2 regions of the Streptomyces sp. NBC_01166 genome follow, and region 1 is predicted to be linked to the other one. Evidence: predicted binding sites of a transcription regulator. Region 1 holds the regulator's gene; the other holds the start of a gene.
What was found. The regulator HrcA, encoded in region 1, represses chaperone genes, less so after heat shock. The targets are predictions, from matches to a motif close to TTNGCACTCNGNNNNNCNGAGTGCNAA.

Region 1 (8,715 bases):
GTCGGCGGCGGTACGCCGACGCTGCTGCCCGCAGCCGACCTCGTCCGGATGCTCGCGGCGATCCGTGAGGAGTTCGGGCTGGCGGAGGACGCCGAGATCACCACGGAGGCCAATCCGGAATCCGTCGACCCGGCGTACCTCGCGGCGCTGCGGGAGGGCGGCTTCAACCGCGTCTCCTTCGGGATGCAGAGCGCCCGGCAGCACGTCCTGAAGGTCCTGGACCGCACCCACACGCCCGGCCGTCCCGAGGCGTGCGTCGCCGAGGCCCGTGAGGCCGGCTTCGAGCACGTCAACCTCGACCTGATCTACGGGACCCCCGGCGAGTCCGACGACGACTGGCGGGCCTCCCTCGACGCGGCGATCGGCGCCGGACCCGACCACGTGTCGGCGTACGCGCTGATCGTCGAGGAGGGGACCCAGCTCGCCCGGCGCATCCGCCGCGGCGAGGTCCCGATGACGGACGACGACGTCCACGCCGACCGCTATCTGATCGCCGACGAGGCGATGGCGGCCGCGGGTTTCTCCTGGTACGAGGTATCGAACTGGTCCCGTACGCCCGAGGGCCGCTGCCTGCACAACGAGCTGTACTGGCGCGGGGCCGACTGGTGGGGCGCCGGACCCGGAGCCCACAGCCACGTCGGCGGGGTGCGGTGGTGGAACGTCAAGCACCCCGGGGCCTACGCCCAGGCCCTGGCGGAAGGCCGCTCGCCCGGGGCCGGCCGTGAGGTGCTCGGCGACGAGGACCGCCGGGTCGAGCGCATCCTGCTGGAGCTGCGGCTCGTCGAGGGCTGCCCGCTGTCGCTGCTCGCCCCCGCCGGCCTCGCCGCGGCGGGCCGCGCGGTGAAGGACGGCCTGCTGGAGCCCGGACCGTACGGCGAGGGCCGCGCGGTCCTCACGCTGCGGGGGCGGCTGCTGGCCGACGCCGTGGTGCGGGACCTGGTCGACTGACACGCCCTGCCCGCACGAGGCGCCTGACGCGCCGGGCCTACCCCACCGGACAGTCGGCGCGGGTGAGCGGCGTCCGGTCGCCCGCGGCCCGGCCGCACACGACGCGGCTCCGGGCGTCCGGCCCCAGACGGGTGACCTCGACGACGTTCAGGCCGTGCACCTTCTGGTCGGCGTAGGGAATCGTCCCCCGGAACGTGATCGTTCCGGTCGGCATGTCATGCAGGGCCACCGAGTAGAGCGTCGCCCAGGTCTCCGCCGCGCTCTGCGGGGTGTCGCTGCGGGTGGCGGCGGAGTAGAGGACCGCCGTCGCCTGGTAGGACATGACGGTCTGCCCGCTGGTGAACAGCTTGTCCTCGTACGGGCGCACCCTCGGCAGCGCGGGCAGTTGCCGCCCTTCGGGGAGCAGCGCCTCCAGGCTCCTGCGGGAGTCCTCGTAGAACGCCCGGCCGCCGCCCCGGCTCATGGGCGCGAGCGCGCCGTAGTAGAGCGTGACCTTGTCCGCGAGCTTCGTCGAGTCGTCGAAGCGTGCTTTGGCCAGGTCGTCGCCGGTGAACACCGTGATGGCCTTGTCCGAACAGCCGGCCGTCTGCCCGAGGCCGGACATCAACGTGTTGACGTCCTCGACCCGGCCGGCGAAGTACAGGGCGTCAGGTACGCGTTCCGCCCCGCAGATCGCGTGCAGGGGCGCGTCGAGCTTGGCGGAGCCGCCGTCCTTGGACAGGGAGTACTGGGTGTCGGCGGCCACGGTGAAGCCCGATTCCTTCAGCATCTGCACACCGACCCTGCGCTGCTCGGTGGTGTAGCGGTCCTTGTCCTCGTTGCCCACCTTCCTGGACAGGACGACGCCCTGCGGATCGTCCAGGCCGGCCGCCAGCCGGCCGGCGATCAGCCCGACGGCGTCCGCCTGCTCCTCGTCGGTCGCGGCGAGGCCGAAGTAGTTCGGGTACAGGCGGGCCAGGTCGCTGCCGGAGTTCGTGGTGTCCACCACGGGCAGCCCGGCCCGCTGGAGGAGCCCCGTGGCCGCCGCGCTGTCCGTGGTGTTGCGGCCGAGGCCCACCACGCCGACGACGGACGGGTCCCGCTCGGCTACCTCGATGATCTTCCTGACCGCTGTCGTCTGCCGCAGCATGTCCTGGCCGCCGTTGGCCGTCAGGACCCGTAGCTTGACGGAACGATTCGCCGTGTCGTTGACGAACCGCTGGTGGAGATAGACCCCGGTCAGCTCCTCCAGACCCTTGCGGGTGTCCTCCCGGTTCTTGTCGGTGCCCGTGAGCGGGCCCGCGTAGACGACGGTGACACGCGGTTCGCCCGGCCCGATGGAGGCGTTCTGCTCCCCTATCGCCTGCTCGATCCGTTCGAAGGTGACGCCCTTGCCCACCCCGTTCAGCTGGAGGCCGTTGCCCCCGGCGAAGCGCACCTCGGGGACCGTCGCCACCCCGACGCACTCCTTGACCCCTCCGGGGCCCTCCAGCCGGACCGCGTCCGTGCTGCGGCCGACGAGCGGCCCGTAGCAGTACGTCTCCTTCCAGTGCTCGCTCCACAGGAAGGTCCCCAGCAGCGCGCAGACCAGGACGAGGGTGACGGTCCTCCCCGACATCACCCACCAGGCCCAGGTCCGGCGGACCCGGTGGGTGACGAGCTGGACATGGGCGTGCTCGTGGGTCAGCTGCTCGATGGGCAGGGGCAGCCGCAGCACCCAGGCCAGCGTCACGGCGGCCGCCGGGGCCTGGCCGATGCTCAGGTCCTCGACCCAGGTCTCGTACCGTGCGCGGGCCCCCGTACTGGCACCGGCGTTCGCCGGCGGCTCCGGCGGCAGCGGCGGGGTGTGCCGCATGATCCGGTCGGCCGGCATGGAGGCCAGGAGCAGCAGCGGATCCACCTCGCTGCGCCGCGATCGCACGTTGTTGATGGCGTTGATCAGCAGGATGCCGCCGTTGTCCTGGGTGGCCGTGGGCAGGAACACCACCGGCGGGACGGTGCGCTTGCCGCGCCGCCAGTCCAGGGCGTGCGCCCGGTAGCTGTCCAGCAGGTCCTCCAGCAGAGCCTGGACCCGCAACTCCAGGTGGAACTGGCGCGCGTGCTCGTCGCCCGCCCCCGCGTCCGCCACCCGCTCCGCGACGGCGGCGGACCGCGCCCGGATCACCCGCCACGAACCGCTGGGGGAGAAGCGCGACCAGCCGTCCGACGGATACGCGGTGCTCGACGCGGCGAGGGACGACGTGGTCGCGAGCCACCGGCTGGCCGGTCGCAGCCACAGCAGCGGCGGCGCCGCCCTCGTCATCAGCCGTACGACCGCCAGGCCGAGCAGGGCAGCGGCGGCGACCAGCGTGGTCAGCAGCCAGCCGATCTCACCCAGCAGCACGCTGAGTACGGCGATGAACACGGCCCCCAGAAAGGTCTCCGGACGGACGGAGGCCCGCAGCGAGTCCCACCAGGTGTTGCGCCCCGAGCGGCTCGCCCGCCAGCGCAGACTGCCCAACTGCTCCAGGATCCGCTCGTCGCGCTCACGGGCGGAGCGCCAGTCCGGCTGGGCGACGACCGTCGCGGTGGCCTGCTCGATGGCGGCGAGCAGCCGGGAGCGGGGAAAGGCGAAGGGCTTGTACTGCGAGGTGCCCCGGGTCTCCCAGGGCCGCTCGGTGAGGGTGCGGACCATGGAGAGCGCCGCCTCGTACGGCGTGGCGCCGCCGCCTTCGAGCAGCCTCACCGGGACCCGCCGCAGCTGGTTCGCCCGGTGGACCTGGTGGACGATCTGCTCGACCCTGCTGTCGATCTCCGGCCCGGCCGAGGCGTCCTCGGCCTGCGCCACCACCAGAGGCATCACCGGCCGGTTGACGCGGTACTGGTCGATCAACTGCTGCATGAGGTGGAAGACGGCGGAGGCCGCCTCGTTCTCCGCACTGTCCCGCCACACTTCGCGCGTCATCCGACCCCGTGCCTCCCCCTGTGCCCGGCCCTGCCGTCATCTCTCAATAACGGACGGTGCGTGTGCGGCGCAGGTGTTCACGGGGATCGGTACCGGATCCTCTTCAAAGGTCCCGGGACATCAGGAAGGAAGGGTGACGAAGTCGATCAATTCCTCGACGCGGCCGAGTAGTTGCGGTTCCAGGTCCTTGTACGAGCCGACCTTGGAGAGAATGTGCTGCCAGGCCGCGCCCGTGTTCTCCGGCCAGCCCAGCGCACGGCACACGCCCGTCTTCCAGTCCTGGCCCCGCGGGACGGCCGGCCACCCGGGGATTCCCACGGACGACGGCTTCACCGCCTCCCAGACGTCGATGTACGGGTGCCCCACCACCAGCACGTTCGCGTCGGTGACCTGAGCGGCGATCCGGGACTCCTTGGAACCGGGCACGAGATGGTCGACCAGGACTCCGAGCCGGGCGTCAGGTCCGGGCGCGAACTCCCGCACGATCGCCGGGAGGTCGTCGACGCCCTCCAGGTACTCCACGACCACGCCCTCGATACGCAGGTCGTCGCCCCAGACCCGCTCGACGAGCTCGGCGTCGTGCCGCCCCTCCACATAGATCCGGCCCGCCCGGGCCACCCGCGCCCGTGCCCCGGGCACCGCCACCGAGCCGGAGGCCGTACGGGAGGGCCGTGCAGGGCCGGCGGCCGACGGGCGCACCAGGGTGATCACCCTGCCCTCCAGCAGGAAACCGCGCGGTTCCATCGGGAAGACCCGGTGCTTGCCGAAGCGGTCCTCCAGAGTGACCGTCGGCCCCTGAGCCGTCTTCTCGCACCGGATCACCGCCCCGCAGAAACCGGTGACAACCTCCTCGACCACCAGATCGGGCTCGGCGGGGACCTCGGGTGCGGGGGCGGACTTCTTCCACGGCGGAGTCAGATCCGGCTGGTAGCTGCGCATGGCAGCACGATAATCGGGGCCGCGTTCACGACACGCCGAACCGGACCGCCAGTTGCTCGCGCTGCGCCCGGACGAACGCCGCGTCCACCACCGCCCCGTGCCCCGGCACGTACAGCGCGTCCTCGCCGCCCAGCTCCAGCAGCCGGTCCAGCGCGGCCGGCCAGTGGGAGGGGACCGCGTCCCGGCCCGCCTGCGGTTCGCCGGACTCCTCGACCAGATCCCCGCAGAGCACCACGACGGGGGAGCCCGGCACCAGCACCACGAGGTCGTGGCCGCTGTGACCGGGGCCCACATTGGCCAGCAGCACCTGGAAGCCGCCGCCGAGGTCGAGCGTCCACTCGCCGCTCACCTGGTGCCGCGGGGCCACCAGGGCGTCCGTGGCCGCCGTGGCGTCCGCCTCGCCCATCCCGTGCCGCAGCGCGTCGGCGCGCAGCTCCTCGGCGCCCCGCCCCAGCAGCTCCGCCGTGCCGACCGCCCCGTAGACCTCCGCCCCGGAGAAGGCGGCGGTGCCCAGCACGTGGTCGAAGTGCGGATGGCTCAGTGCGATATGTGTCACCCTCCGGCCCAGCAGGGCCTCCGCCTGCGTCCGGAGCTCGACGCCCTCCCGGAGCGTCGAACCGGTGTCGTAGAGCAGCACACCGTCCGCCCCGGCCACCAGCGCGGCGGTCGCGTCCCAGACAGGGAGGCGCCGCCGTCCCGTACCGTTGCCCAACCGCTCCCAGCCGAACTCTTCCCAAGAGACGTCCATACGACGACGCTATCGGCAACGACCTGCGCGGTCCCGCGACGGCATGGCCGGTCGCCCTTGCCCCGGGCCCACCCCGCCCCCGTACACTGACCGGGGGGATTGCTGGCACTCGAACGCACAGAGTGCCAGGCAGACGCCGAAGAACCACAGCTGGAGGTGTGCGCGGTGCTCAGTGAACGCAGACTCGAAGTGCTGCGCGCCATCGTCCAGGACTATGTCGGCACCGAGGAGCCCGTCGGCTCCAAGGCGCTCACGGAGCGGCACAGCCTCGGGGTCTCCCCGGCGACTGTCCGCAACGACATGGCGGTGCTGGAGGACGAGGGCTTCATCGCCCAGCCGCACACGAGTGCGGGGCGCATTCCGACGGACAAGGGCTACCGGCTCTTCGTCGACAAACTCGCGGGCGTCAAGCCCCTGTCGTCGCCGGAGCGCAGGGCCATTCAGAATTTCCTCGACGGCGCGGTCGACCTCGACGACGTCGTGGGCCGCACGGTCCGGCTGCTCGCGCAGCTGACCAGGCAGGTCGCCGTCGTGCAGTACCCCTCGCTGACCCGGTCGACGGTCCGGCACGTGGAGCTGCTGTCGCTGGCTCCGGCCCGGCTGATGCTCGTCCTGATCACGGACACGGGCCGGGTCGAACAGCGTATGATCGACTGTCCTGCGCCGTTCGGTGACACATCACTGGCGGATCTGCGGGCCCGGCTCAACAGCCGGGTCGTCGGACGACGCTTCGCGGACGTCCCGCGACTGGTGCAGGACCTGCCGGAGTCCTTCGAGACCGAGGACCGGGGAACCGTATCGACGGTGCTCTCCGTCCTCCTCGAGACTCTGGTCGAAGAAACGGAGGAGCGGCTGATCATCGGCGGCACCTCCAATCTCACCCGTTTCGGGCACGACTTCCCTGTGATGATCCGGCCGGTGCTGGAGGCATTGGAGGAGCAGGTCGTGCTGCTGAAGCTGCTCGGTGAGGCAACGGACTCAGGCATGACCGTACGGATCGGGCACGAGAACGCCCACGAGGGCCTCAACTCCACGTCCGTCGTCGCGGTCGGCTACGGTTCGGGCGACGAGGCAGTCGCCAAACTCGGCGTGGTCGGACCGACCCGCATGGACTACCCCGGAACGATGGGAGCGGTACGCGCAGTGGCACGTTACGTCGGACAGATCCTGGCGGATTCGTAAGTGGCCACGGACTACTACGCCGTACTAGGCGTGCGCCGCGACGCATCTCAGGACGAGATCAAGAAGGCATTCCGTCGGCTCGCACGCGAGCTGCACCCGGATGTCAACCCGGATCCGAAGACCCAGGAGCGGTTCAAGGAGATCAACGCCGCTTACGAGGTGCTGTCGGACCCGCAGAAGAAGCAGGTCTACGACCTCGGTGGCGACCCGCTGTCCTCCTCGGGCGGCGGCGGTGGCGCGGGAGGGTTCGGAGCCGGCGGCTTCGGCAACTTCAGCGACATCATGGACGCGTTCTTCGGCAATGCCGCGCAACGCGGGCCCCGTTCGCGGACCCGTCGCGGCCAGGACGCCATGATCCGCCTGGAGATCGACCTCAACGAGGCGGCCTTCGGCACGACCAAGGACATCCAGGTCGACACGGCGGTCGTCTGTACGACCTGCAGTGGCGAGGGCGCCGCACCCGGCACCTCCGCGCAGACCTGTGACATGTGCCGCGGCCGCGGCGAGGTTTCCCAGGTCACGAGGTCCTTCCTCGGCCAGGTCATGACCTCGCGGCCCTGCCCGCAGTGCCAGGGCTTCGGCACGGTCGTGCCGACCCCGTGCCCCGAGTGCGCCGGTGACGGCCGCATCCGCTCGCGGCGCACCCTCACCGTGAAGATCCCCGCCGGTGTCGACAACGGCACCCGGATCCAGCTCGCGGGCGAGGGCGAGGTCGGCCCCGGCGGCGGTCCCGCCGGTGACCTCTACGTCGAGATCCACGAGGTCTCGCACGCCGTGTTCCAGCGGCGCGGCGACGATCTGCACTGCACGGTCACCATCCCGATGACGGCCGCGGCGCTCGGTACCCAGGTGCCGCTGGAGACGCTCGACGGGCTGGAGGAGATCGACATCAGGCCGGGCACCCAGTCCGGCCAGTCGGTCCCGCTGCACGGGCGCGGCATCACGCACCTGCGTGGCGGCGGGCGCGGCGACCTGATCGTGCACGTCGAGGTCATGACCCCGACGAAGATGGACCCCGAGCAGGAGCGCCTCCTGCGGGAGCTGTCCAAGCTGCGCGGCGAGGAGCGGCCCACCGGTCAGTTCCAGCCCGGCCAGCAGGGGCTCTTCTCCCGGCTGAAGGACGCCTTCAACGGCCGCTGAACCCTGTCACCGCACCGCCCGCCGGTCCCGTACCGGCGGGCGGTGCGGTGCGTGCGGCGCGCGTCCGCCGTGTGAAAGGGGCTGATTCGGCACGATCCGCGGGACGTGGCACGATGCGGGCATGTCCTTGGCGCTGACCGATCTCTGCCGGTACCCGATCGTGCAGGCCCCGATGGCGGGAGGCGTCTCCCGCCCGGAGCTGGCCGCCGCCGTCTCCGAGGCCGGAGGGCTCGGTTTTCTCGCCGCCGGCTACAAGACGGCCGACGGGATGTACAACGAGGTGAAGCAGCTCCGGCGGATGACCGGCGGAGTCTTCGGCGTCAACCTCTTCATGCCGCAGCCGCTGGTCGCCGACCCCAGCGCCGTGGAGGTCTACCGCGAGCAGCTCGCCGGTGAGGCCTCCTGGTACGAGACCCCGCTCGGCGACCCGGACTCCAGCGGCGACGACGGTTACGAGGCCAAGGTCGCGATCCTGCTGGAGGATCCGGTCCCCGTGGTCTCCTTCACCTTCGGCTGCCCCACCCGCGAGGTCCTCGACGCCTTCGCCGCCGCCGGCACGTTCACCGTCGTCACGGTCACCTCGGCCCAAGAGGCGCGCAACGCCAAGTGGGCGGGCGCCGGCGCGGTCTGCGTGCAGGGCACCGAGGCGGGCGGCCACCAGTCGACGCACCGTGACGACCCGCAGGGCGGCCTGGCCGGCACCGGGCTCCTCGCCCTGATCGCCGAGGTCCGCGAGGCCGTGCAGCTGCCGGTCGTCGCGACCGGCGGACTGATGCGCGGCTCCCAGATCATGGCCGTCCTGGCGGCCGGTGCCGACGCCGCCCAGCTCGGTACG
Region 2 (8,715 bases), 2.3 Mb from region 1:
GACCCCCTCGGACATCTGCCCGAGCTCGTTCTCCGTCAACCGCCTCTCCCCCATCAACGACGGTCACTCGAAAGAGTTACGGGTCGAAGCATCCGGTTCGGCACTCTAAGTGAGGGCCCGTACACGGAGGAGAGCGACACGGGATCATTCATCCCTCAACCGATCTCTCACCCTGCGACCTGCCCCATTTAGCGGGTTTTCTTCCCTTTTGCTGGCGTCTGCGGCTAGATTCCCAATCAGTCATATTTACATCTACTAACACCGTAGATGTACGGTCGGGACTCAGGTCACCGACGAGCAACAACGGTCGAGGAAGCCGTTTCCGAACCAGCAAGGTTTCGAGGGGACACGCAATGGCAGATTTCTCCCGCCTTCCCGGACCCAACGCGGACCTGTGGGACTGGCAGCTGCTGGCCGCCTGCCGCGGGGTCGACAGTTCGCTCTTCTTCCACCCCGAAGGGGAACGCGGAGCAGCCCGGAGTGCCCGTGAGACCTCTGCGAAAGAGGTCTGCATGCGCTGCCCGGTGCGCGCCGAGTGCGCGGCGCACGCGCTCGCGGTACGAGAGCCCTACGGCGTATGGGGCGGTCTGACCGAGGACGAGCGCGAAGAGCTCATGGGCCGCGCCCGCAACCGTCTGATCTCCGCCCACTCAGGACCGGCCCCGGAGGCCGGTCACACCTGACACTCAGCCCGACCCGCCGAACGAAGAAACGTTTCCTCACACCTGCCGCAGGGCCTGGCGCCACGGGTACCGCGGGCCGGGCAGGTCAGCGTGCGGCCGCCAGGGACAGCTGGTCCAGGGTCGCCGCCACCGCCGGCACCCGGGAGAGGTCGGGCAGGGTGAGGGCGACGATCTCCCGCTCCACGGCAGGCTCCACCGTCACGGTGCGGGCCCCCTTGGAACGTACGGACTCGATGGCCAGCCGGGGCAGGACGGCGACCCCGAGACCCGCTCCGACGAGGCCGATCACCGCCGGGTAGTCATCGGTGGCGAAGTCGATCCGCGGGGTGAAGCCGGACTCCTCGCAGACCTCGACCAGCTGGCGCCGGCAGCGCGGGCAGCCGGCGATCCACGACTCGTCGGCCAGCTCCCCGATGCCCACCGCGTCCGCGTCCGCCAGCCGGTGCCCCTCGGGCACCAGGCCGATCAGCCGGTCCCTGAGCAGCGGGCGCACGACCAGGTCGTCCCACTCGCCGCCGGCCGTCCCGTAGCGGAACGCCAGCGCGATGTCGCAGTCCCCGTCGCGGAGCATCTCCACCGAACGCGGCGGTTCCGCCTCGACGAGCGAGACCTGGGTGCCGGGGTGCGCGGCGCGCAGCGCGGCGAGAGCCCCGGGGACCAGGGTGGAGCTCCCGCTGGGGAACGACACGAGCCGGACCCGGCCGGCCCGCAGCCCGGCGATCGCGGCGATCTCCTCCTCGGCGGCGGTCAGCCCCGCGAGGATGCCGGAGGCATGCCGCACCAGTGCCTCACCCGCCTGGGTGAGGCGCATCTCGCGCCCCGTACGGATCAGCAGCGGAGTCCCCGCCGAGCCCTCCAGAGCCTTCATCTGCTGGCTGACGGCGGGCTGGGTGCAGCCCAGCTCCCGCGCGGCGGCGGAGAAGGAGCCGGTGGTGGCCACGGCGCGCAGGACACGGAGATGACGAGCTTCGATCACCCCTCAACCATAAGGGACTCTTGCAGCTTCGGGCGATTAATCATGAGCGGCTTTGAGGGCAGCCCCATTAGCCTGTCCGGTTATGAAGGTGCTCACCGTGAATCTCAGCCGTCCCACGCCCTCTCCCCACAGCGACGGAGCCGACGGGCTCACCGGGATCGGCAAGCGGCCGTCCGACCATCCCGTGCGGGTCGCCGACCCCGGCCCCAAGGGCAGCGGCGGCAGCGGTCTGGCCGGTGACGCGGTGTGCGACCTCAGGCACCACGGCGGATCGGACCAGGCCGTGTACGCGTACGCCCGCGAGGAGCTCGACGCCTGGGAGAAGCAGCTCGGCCGCCCCCTGCCCAACGGCGCGTTCGGCGAGAACCTGACGACCCTCGGGCTCACCGTGAGCCACGCGCGGATCGGGGAGCGCTGGCGGATCGGCGGCGAGGTGCTCCTGGAGGTGACGTCGGGCCGCATCCCGTGCCGTACGTTCGCGGGCCACATGGGCGAGCGGGGCTGGGTGAAGCGGTTCACGCGCGAGGGGGCCACGGGCGCGTATCTCCGGGTGATCGAGCCGGGGACGATCCGTTCCGGTGACCCGGTCGAGGTGGTGCACGTACCCGGCCACGACATCACCACGGCCCTGGAGTTCCGGGCGACGACCACGGAGCGGGAGCTGCTGCCGCGTCTGCTCGAAGCCGGTGACGCGCTGCACACGGAAACCCTGCGCGCGGCACGGGCGTACGTGGCGAAGCGGAGCGCCGCGTCATGATCCCGCCTCCCGGTCACGCGGTGCCGCGCCTGCTCCCGTTTGCCGCTGCGTAGCCTCGTGTTCCGCCCTTTCGCGATGTTCTCCGGACCGACTGGGTGGAAAGTACGGGGACGGCCTGGCGTCATACCCGGGAGCCGACATGGACGTGCTACCGCGGTAGGGGGCGGACGAGGCCCACCCGGACGAGGGACGGCCCCACCCGGACGCAGGGGCAGCCCCGCCCGGACGAAGGGTGGCCCCACCTGGAAGAAGCCGGGTCCACCGCCGGTGCGCGAGGCGGCTAACGTGCCGCCTATGACGACTGCACTGATTACGGGCGCGACGGCGGGGATCGGGGCCGCCTTCGCGCGGCGGCTCGCGAGTGACGGGCACAATCTGGTGCTGGTGGCCCGTGACACGGAGCGACTGCGGGCCCAGGCCACGGAGCTGCACGACGGACACGGCATCGAGGCCGAGGTGCTGACGGCCGATCTGTCCACGGACAGCGGGATCGACGCGGTCGCGGCACGGCTGACGGACCGCGTGAGCCCTGTCGACCTGCTGGTCAACAACGCGGGCTTCGGCAACAAGGGGCGCTACCTGGACGTCCCGGTGGCCGACGAGCTGACGATGCTGAAGGTCCACTGCGAGGCGGTGCTGCGTCTGACGTCGGCCGCCGCCGGCTCGATGCGGGAGCGCGGTCGCGGCGGAGTGGTCAACGTGGCCTCCGTCGCGGCGTTCCTGCCGCGGGGGACGTACGGGGCGTCGAAGGCCTGGGTCGTCCAGTTCACCCAGGGCGCGGCGAAGGACCTCGCGGGCTCGGGGGTGCGGCTGATGGCGCTGTGCCCGGGCTTCGTACGGACCGAGTTCCACGAGCGTGCCGGGATGGGGACGGGCAACATCCCGGACTGGATGTGGCTCGACGCGGACAAGCTGGTGGCCGCGGCCCTGGAGGACCTGGCGCGGGGCAGGTCGGTGTCGATCCCTGACCCGCGTTACAAGGCCCTGATGGGTCTCGTGAAGCTGACGCCCCGCAGTCTCCTCGGCGGGGTCACGTCCCGCGCGGGCCGGAGTTACGGACCCCAGTAACCGGCCGGGGCCGGTCCTGCGACGCACCGAGGCCCGGTGCCCCCGCGACGGGGGTACCGGGCCTCGGCGGCGTACGGGGTCGTACTAGTGGGAGTGGCCGTGACCGTGGCCGTGACCGGCGTCGGCCTCTTCCTCGGCCGGCTTCTCGACGACCAGGGTCTCGGTCGTGAGCAGCAGCGACGCGATGGACGCGGCGTTCTCCAGGGCGGAGCGGGTGACCTTGACCGGGTCGATGACGCCGGCCTTCACCAGGTCGCCGTACTCGCCGGTCGCGGCGTTGAAGCCCTGACCCTTGTCGAGCTCGGAGACCTTCGAGGTGATGACGTAGCCCTCGAGGCCCGCGTTCTCCGCGATCCAGCGGAGCGGCTCGACGGCGGCGCGGCGCACGACCGCGACACCCGTGGCCTCGTCGCCGGTCTTGCCGAGGTTGCCCTCGAGGACCTTGACGGCGTGGACCAGAGCGGAGCCACCACCGGAGACGATGCCCTCCTCGACCGCGGCGCGGGTCGCGGAGATGGCGTCCTCCAGACGGTGCTTCTTCTCCTTGAGCTCCACCTCGGTGGCCGCACCGACGCGGATCACGCACACGCCGCCGGCCAGCTTCGCGAGGCGCTCCTGGAGCTTCTCGCGGTCCCAGTCGGAGTCCGTGGACTCGATCTCGGCCTTGATCTGGTTGACGCGGCCCTTGACGTCGGCGGAGTCGCCGCCGCCGTCGACGATGGTCGTGTCGTCCTTGGAGACGGTGACGCGGCGGGCGGTGCCCAGCACGTCCAGACCGGCCTGGTCGAGCTTGAGGCCGACCTCCTCGGCGATGACGGTCGCACCGGTGAGGGTGGCGATGTCGCCGAGCATGGCCTTGCGGCGGTCACCGAAGCCCGGGGCCTTCACCGCGACGGCGTTGAAGGTGCCACGGATCTTGTTGACGACGAGGGTGGAGAGCGCCTCGCCCTCGACGTCCTCGGCGATGATCAGGAGCGGCTTGGAGGCACCGGCCTGGATGACCTTCTCCAGCAGCGGGAGCAGCTCCTGGATCGAGCCGATCTTGCCCTGGTGGATCAGGATGTACGGGTCGTCGAGGACGGCCTCCATACGCTCCTGGTCGGTCACCATGTACGGGGACAGGTAGCCCTTGTCGAAGGCCATGCCCTCGGTGAACTCGAGGTCCAGACCGAAGGTGTTGGACTCCTCGACGGTGATGACACCGTCCTTGCCGACCTTGTCCATCGCGTCCGCGATGAGCTCGCCGACCTGCGGGTCCTGCGCGGAGAGCGCGGCCACGGCGGCGATGTCGGCCTTGTCGTCGATCGGGCGGGCGGTCGCGAGGAGGTCCTCGGACACGGCCTTCACGGCGGCGTCGATGCCCTTCTTCAGGGCGGCCGGGGACGCGCCCGCGGCGACGTTGCGCAGGCCTTCGCGGACGAGGGCCTGGGCGAGCACGGTGGCGGTGGTGGTGCCGTCACCCGCTACGTCGTTGGTCTTGGTCGCCACCTCCTTCACCAGCTGGGCACCGAGGTTCTCGTACGGGTCGTCGAGCTCGACCTCGCGCGCGATGGTGACACCGTCGTTGGTGATGGTGGGGGCGCCGAACTTCTTGTCGATGACGACGTTGCGGCCCTTCGGGCCGATCGTCACCTTCACCGTGTCGGCAAGCTTGTTGACGCCGCGCTCAAGGGCGCGACGGGCGTCCTCGTCGAACTTCAGAATCTTCGCCATGGGCTGAGCTGTCCTCTCAAACGAACTGCGCCCCTCGCCGCCCGGCTAGTTATCTCGCAGGGGGCCAGGGGCGCAGAACAGAAGCAAACGTGGGTGAATTACTTCTCGACGATCGCGAGAACGTCGCGCGCCGAGAGGACGAGGTACTCCTCGCCGTTGTACTTCACCTCGGTGCCGCCGTACTTGCTGTACAGAACGACATCGCCGGTCTTGACGTCGAGCGGAAGGCGCTCGCCGTTCTCGAAGCGGCCCGGGCCCACGGCCAGGACGACGCCCTCCTGGGGCTTCTCCTTGGCGGTGTCCGGAATGACCAGGCCGGAAGCCGTGGTCTGCTCGGCGTCGAGCGGCTGGACCACAATGCGGTCCTCGAGCGGCTTGATCGCAACCTTGGAGCTGGTGGTCGACACGATCCGGTCTCCCCCTTCGGAGATCTCACGGGGTTTAACAGTCTGTGGGGTGGCGACCAGGTCGATCCGTCGTCGCGGGTGCCGGACCTGCCCTGTCGCGCGGTTGTGCTGGCACTCTCCATCGGGGAGTGCCAGCACTGACACTATGACCGCGATTAGCACTCGGTCAAGCGGAGTGCCAATTCACCACCCTCGCGTGGCGCCGCGGAACCGGCTCACGCCCGGACAACGCGGGAGATCTCCACAGGGTTCCGTCCGGCGGATGACCGCCCGTCAGACGTAGTCCTCCAGCCTGGCCACGGCGTATCCCTTGTCGGTGACCGTCTTCATGACGTTGCGGATCATGTCGGTCATGGAACCGTCCCAGTCCTCACGCCCCCGGAAGTGGGTGAGGATGATGTCGCCGGGGTGCAGGTCCTGGTCCCACTCGCGCCACTCCATGTGGTCGGGGAACGCCTCGGCGGCCCACAGGGGCACGGCCTTGATGCCGCAGGACTTGGCGATGCGCAGGGTGTCGCCGTTGTAGTTGCCGTACGGCGGGCGGAAGAGGGTGGGCCGCTTCCCCAGGAACTTCTCGATCTTGTCCTGCGAGCCACAGATCTCCCGTCGCTGCTCCTCCCGGGAGAGCCCCGGGAGATAGCGGTGGTTGAGCGTGTGGTTGCTGAGGGTGACACCCCGGGCCTGCATGTCCTTGAAGTACTCGTAGTCGTCGCTGACTTCGTAGTCGCTGAGGAAGGCGCTGTACGGGATGTTCAGCTCCGACATCATCCGCAGCAGTTCGGGGTCCTTCTCCGCGCCGTCGTCCATCGTCAGGAAGACGATCCGCTCCTTGGTCGGCACGGTGGTGAAGACCGGCGGCAGATCCTCCCCGCCCTCGACCTCGAAGCCCTCACGGGTGGTGATGTGCGGCTTGCCGGCCGGCGGCGCGGGCGCGACGAGCGGGACCTTCGCCAGGCCCCACTTCCTCGCGACGGCGGTACGAGCTGCGACCGCCCGCTTCAGCCGCTCGGCCTCGGCCTTCGCCTTCGCCTCGGCCGCGGCGGGGCCCGGCTGCGCGGCGGCGGCTCCCGGCTGCCCGGCCACCGGCTTCTGCCGCCCGGCGGCCCCTTCGTCCGCACCGTCGCCACACGCGGAGGCGGCGGCACCGACCAGCAGGGCGACCAGGACCGCACAGACCGGCCTGTGGCGCTTTGGGACTCTTTTGTCGTTTTGTCGTACTAGCTGCATGGCGCCGCATCCTGCCACCGGGCCCCCGGCCGTCTCCGGCGACACCTCCGGGGGACCCGCCGGGTCCCCCGGCTGGCTCACAATGGACTGGTGAACGCCCTTCCCCCTGCCGATCAGGCCGACCTGGCCGACCCGCTCGCCGCCTTCGCCGCCCTCCGCACCCCCGAGGGCGCGGCGCTCCTGGACGAGCTGCGCGACCACGACCCCGCCCGGGAGCTGGCGACCGCGACCCGGCTGCGCCGCACGCACCCCGCCGCCCTCGTGTCGGCGGCGCTCGGCCAGGCGCGGCTGCGTCAGCGAGCCGTGGCGAAGTTCGGGGCGGCGGACGCGTACCGCATGTTCTTCACCCCCGACGGCGTGGAGCAGGCGACCCGGACCTCGGTCGCCGGCTACCGGGCCGGGCGGTTCGCGGAGCTCGGCGTACGGAGCGTCGCCGACCTGTGCTGCGGAATCGGCGGGGACGCGATCGCCCTGGCCAGGGCGGGCATCTCGGTCCTGGCGGTGGACCGCGATCCGCTCACCGCCCAGGTCGCCCGCGCCAACGCCGAGGCGCTCGGCCTCCAGGACCTCGTCGAGGTGCGGTGCGCCGATGTCACGGAGGTCGACACCTCCCCGTACGACGCGGTCTTCGTCGACCCCGCGAGGCGCGGCGGGCGAGGCAGGATCTTCGACCCCGAGGCCTACTCACCGCCGCTCTCCTGGGCGACCGGGGCCGCGCTGAAGGCCCCCCGAGCCGCGCTGAAGATCGCTCCCGGCGTCCCGCACGAGGCGATCGAACCGCAGGCCGAGGCGGAGTGGATCTCGGACGGCGGAGACGTGAAGGAGGCCGTGCTCTGGTTCGGCGAGGGCTTCGCCCCCGGCACCTTCCGGGCGACGCTGCTCCCGTCCCGCACCACCCTCGCCTCCGACGGCCCGCTCCCCGCCCCGCCGGTCGGTCCCGTCGGCCGCTATCTGTACGAGCCTGACGGCGCCGTGATCCGCGCCCATCTGGTGGCCGACATCGTGGAACGGTGCGAGGGCAGGCTGATCGACGAGACGATCGCCTACGTCACGAGCGACCGGCCGTACGAGTCCGACGCCACGGCCGCGTACGAGATCACCGATCAGCTGCCCTTCAACATGAAGAAGCTGAAAGCCCTGCTGAGGGAGCGCCAGGTGGGCGTGCTGACCGTCAAGAAGCGCGGCTCGGCCGTCGAACCGGAGGAGCTGCGCCGGAAGATGAAGCTCCAGGGGCCGCACGCGGCCACCGTCTTCCTGACCCGGGTCGCCGGGGCGCCGACGATGCTGATCGGGCAGCCCGTGCAGCGGACCTGATCAGCGGTCCGCCGCGACCAGCGGTTCGGCCGGGGCCCCGGCCGGCATCCGCAGCACCCAGCGGCGGTGGGCGAAAGCCTTCACCAGGCCGGTCAGCCCCGTCAGCCAGGCGAGGAACCCGAGCCCCATCAGCCAGGCCACGAGGCCGTACGTCTCCTCGCCCGCCCGGGCGGTCGCCGGGACGGCCACACAACCGAAGAGCCCCGCCGCGCAGAGCGTGAACGACATCAGCAGCCACGCGAGGCTCGCCCGCGGCCGGCGCAGGAGCTTGTCCCCCTCAGGGTCTCGGTCCAGCGCGCCCCACTGCACGAGCAGGCGGTGGACCCGCAGGTCCCTGGCCACGCCCACGGCCATGAGTACGGCCGCGGGGACCAGCACCGCGGCACCGACGGCGAGACAGATGACTCCCGGAATCACACCGAGAGCGTCGTAGGCGTCCTCGAACATGAGGAACGCCGAACCCACCAGGGACCAGCCGAGCGCGGCGGTCCCCGCCCACATCCAGAGAATTCCGAGCCGCCCCGGTCCGATGAACATCTTCACCAGCTCACCGAGGATCAGCGCCCGGTC

Region 2: the regulator HrcA is predicted to act here: its motif matches at 5,760-5,786, upstream of groES (co-chaperone GroES).

Annotation. Positions count from the first base shown of each region.
Region 1 is NZ_CP108613.1:2,797,322-2,806,036, reverse strand. It holds gene hemW (radical SAM family heme chaperone HemW) at 1-948, shown strand, start outside; gene OG379_RS13055 (hypothetical protein) at 986-3,871, opposite strand; gene OG379_RS13050 (DUF3097 domain-containing protein) at 3,992-4,810, opposite strand; gene OG379_RS13045 (MBL fold metallo-hydrolase) at 4,836-5,558, opposite strand; gene hrcA (heat-inducible transcriptional repressor HrcA) at 5,724-6,740, shown strand; gene dnaJ (molecular chaperone DnaJ) at 6,741-7,880, shown strand; gene OG379_RS13030 (nitronate monooxygenase) at 8,002-8,715, shown strand, end outside.
Region 2 is NZ_CP108613.1:5,087,907-5,096,621, reverse strand. It holds gene OG379_RS23640 (WhiB family transcriptional regulator) at 354-683, shown strand; gene OG379_RS23635 (LysR family transcriptional regulator) at 769-1,659, opposite strand; gene OG379_RS23630 (MOSC domain-containing protein) at 1,742-2,416, shown strand; gene OG379_RS23625 (SDR family NAD(P)-dependent oxidoreductase) at 2,711-3,484, shown strand; gene groL (chaperonin GroEL) at 3,569-5,197, opposite strand; gene groES (co-chaperone GroES) at 5,296-5,604, opposite strand; gene OG379_RS23610 (polysaccharide deacetylase family protein) at 5,878-6,831, opposite strand; gene OG379_RS23605 (THUMP-like domain-containing protein) at 6,922-8,145, shown strand; gene OG379_RS23600 (hypothetical protein) at 8,146-8,715, opposite strand, start outside.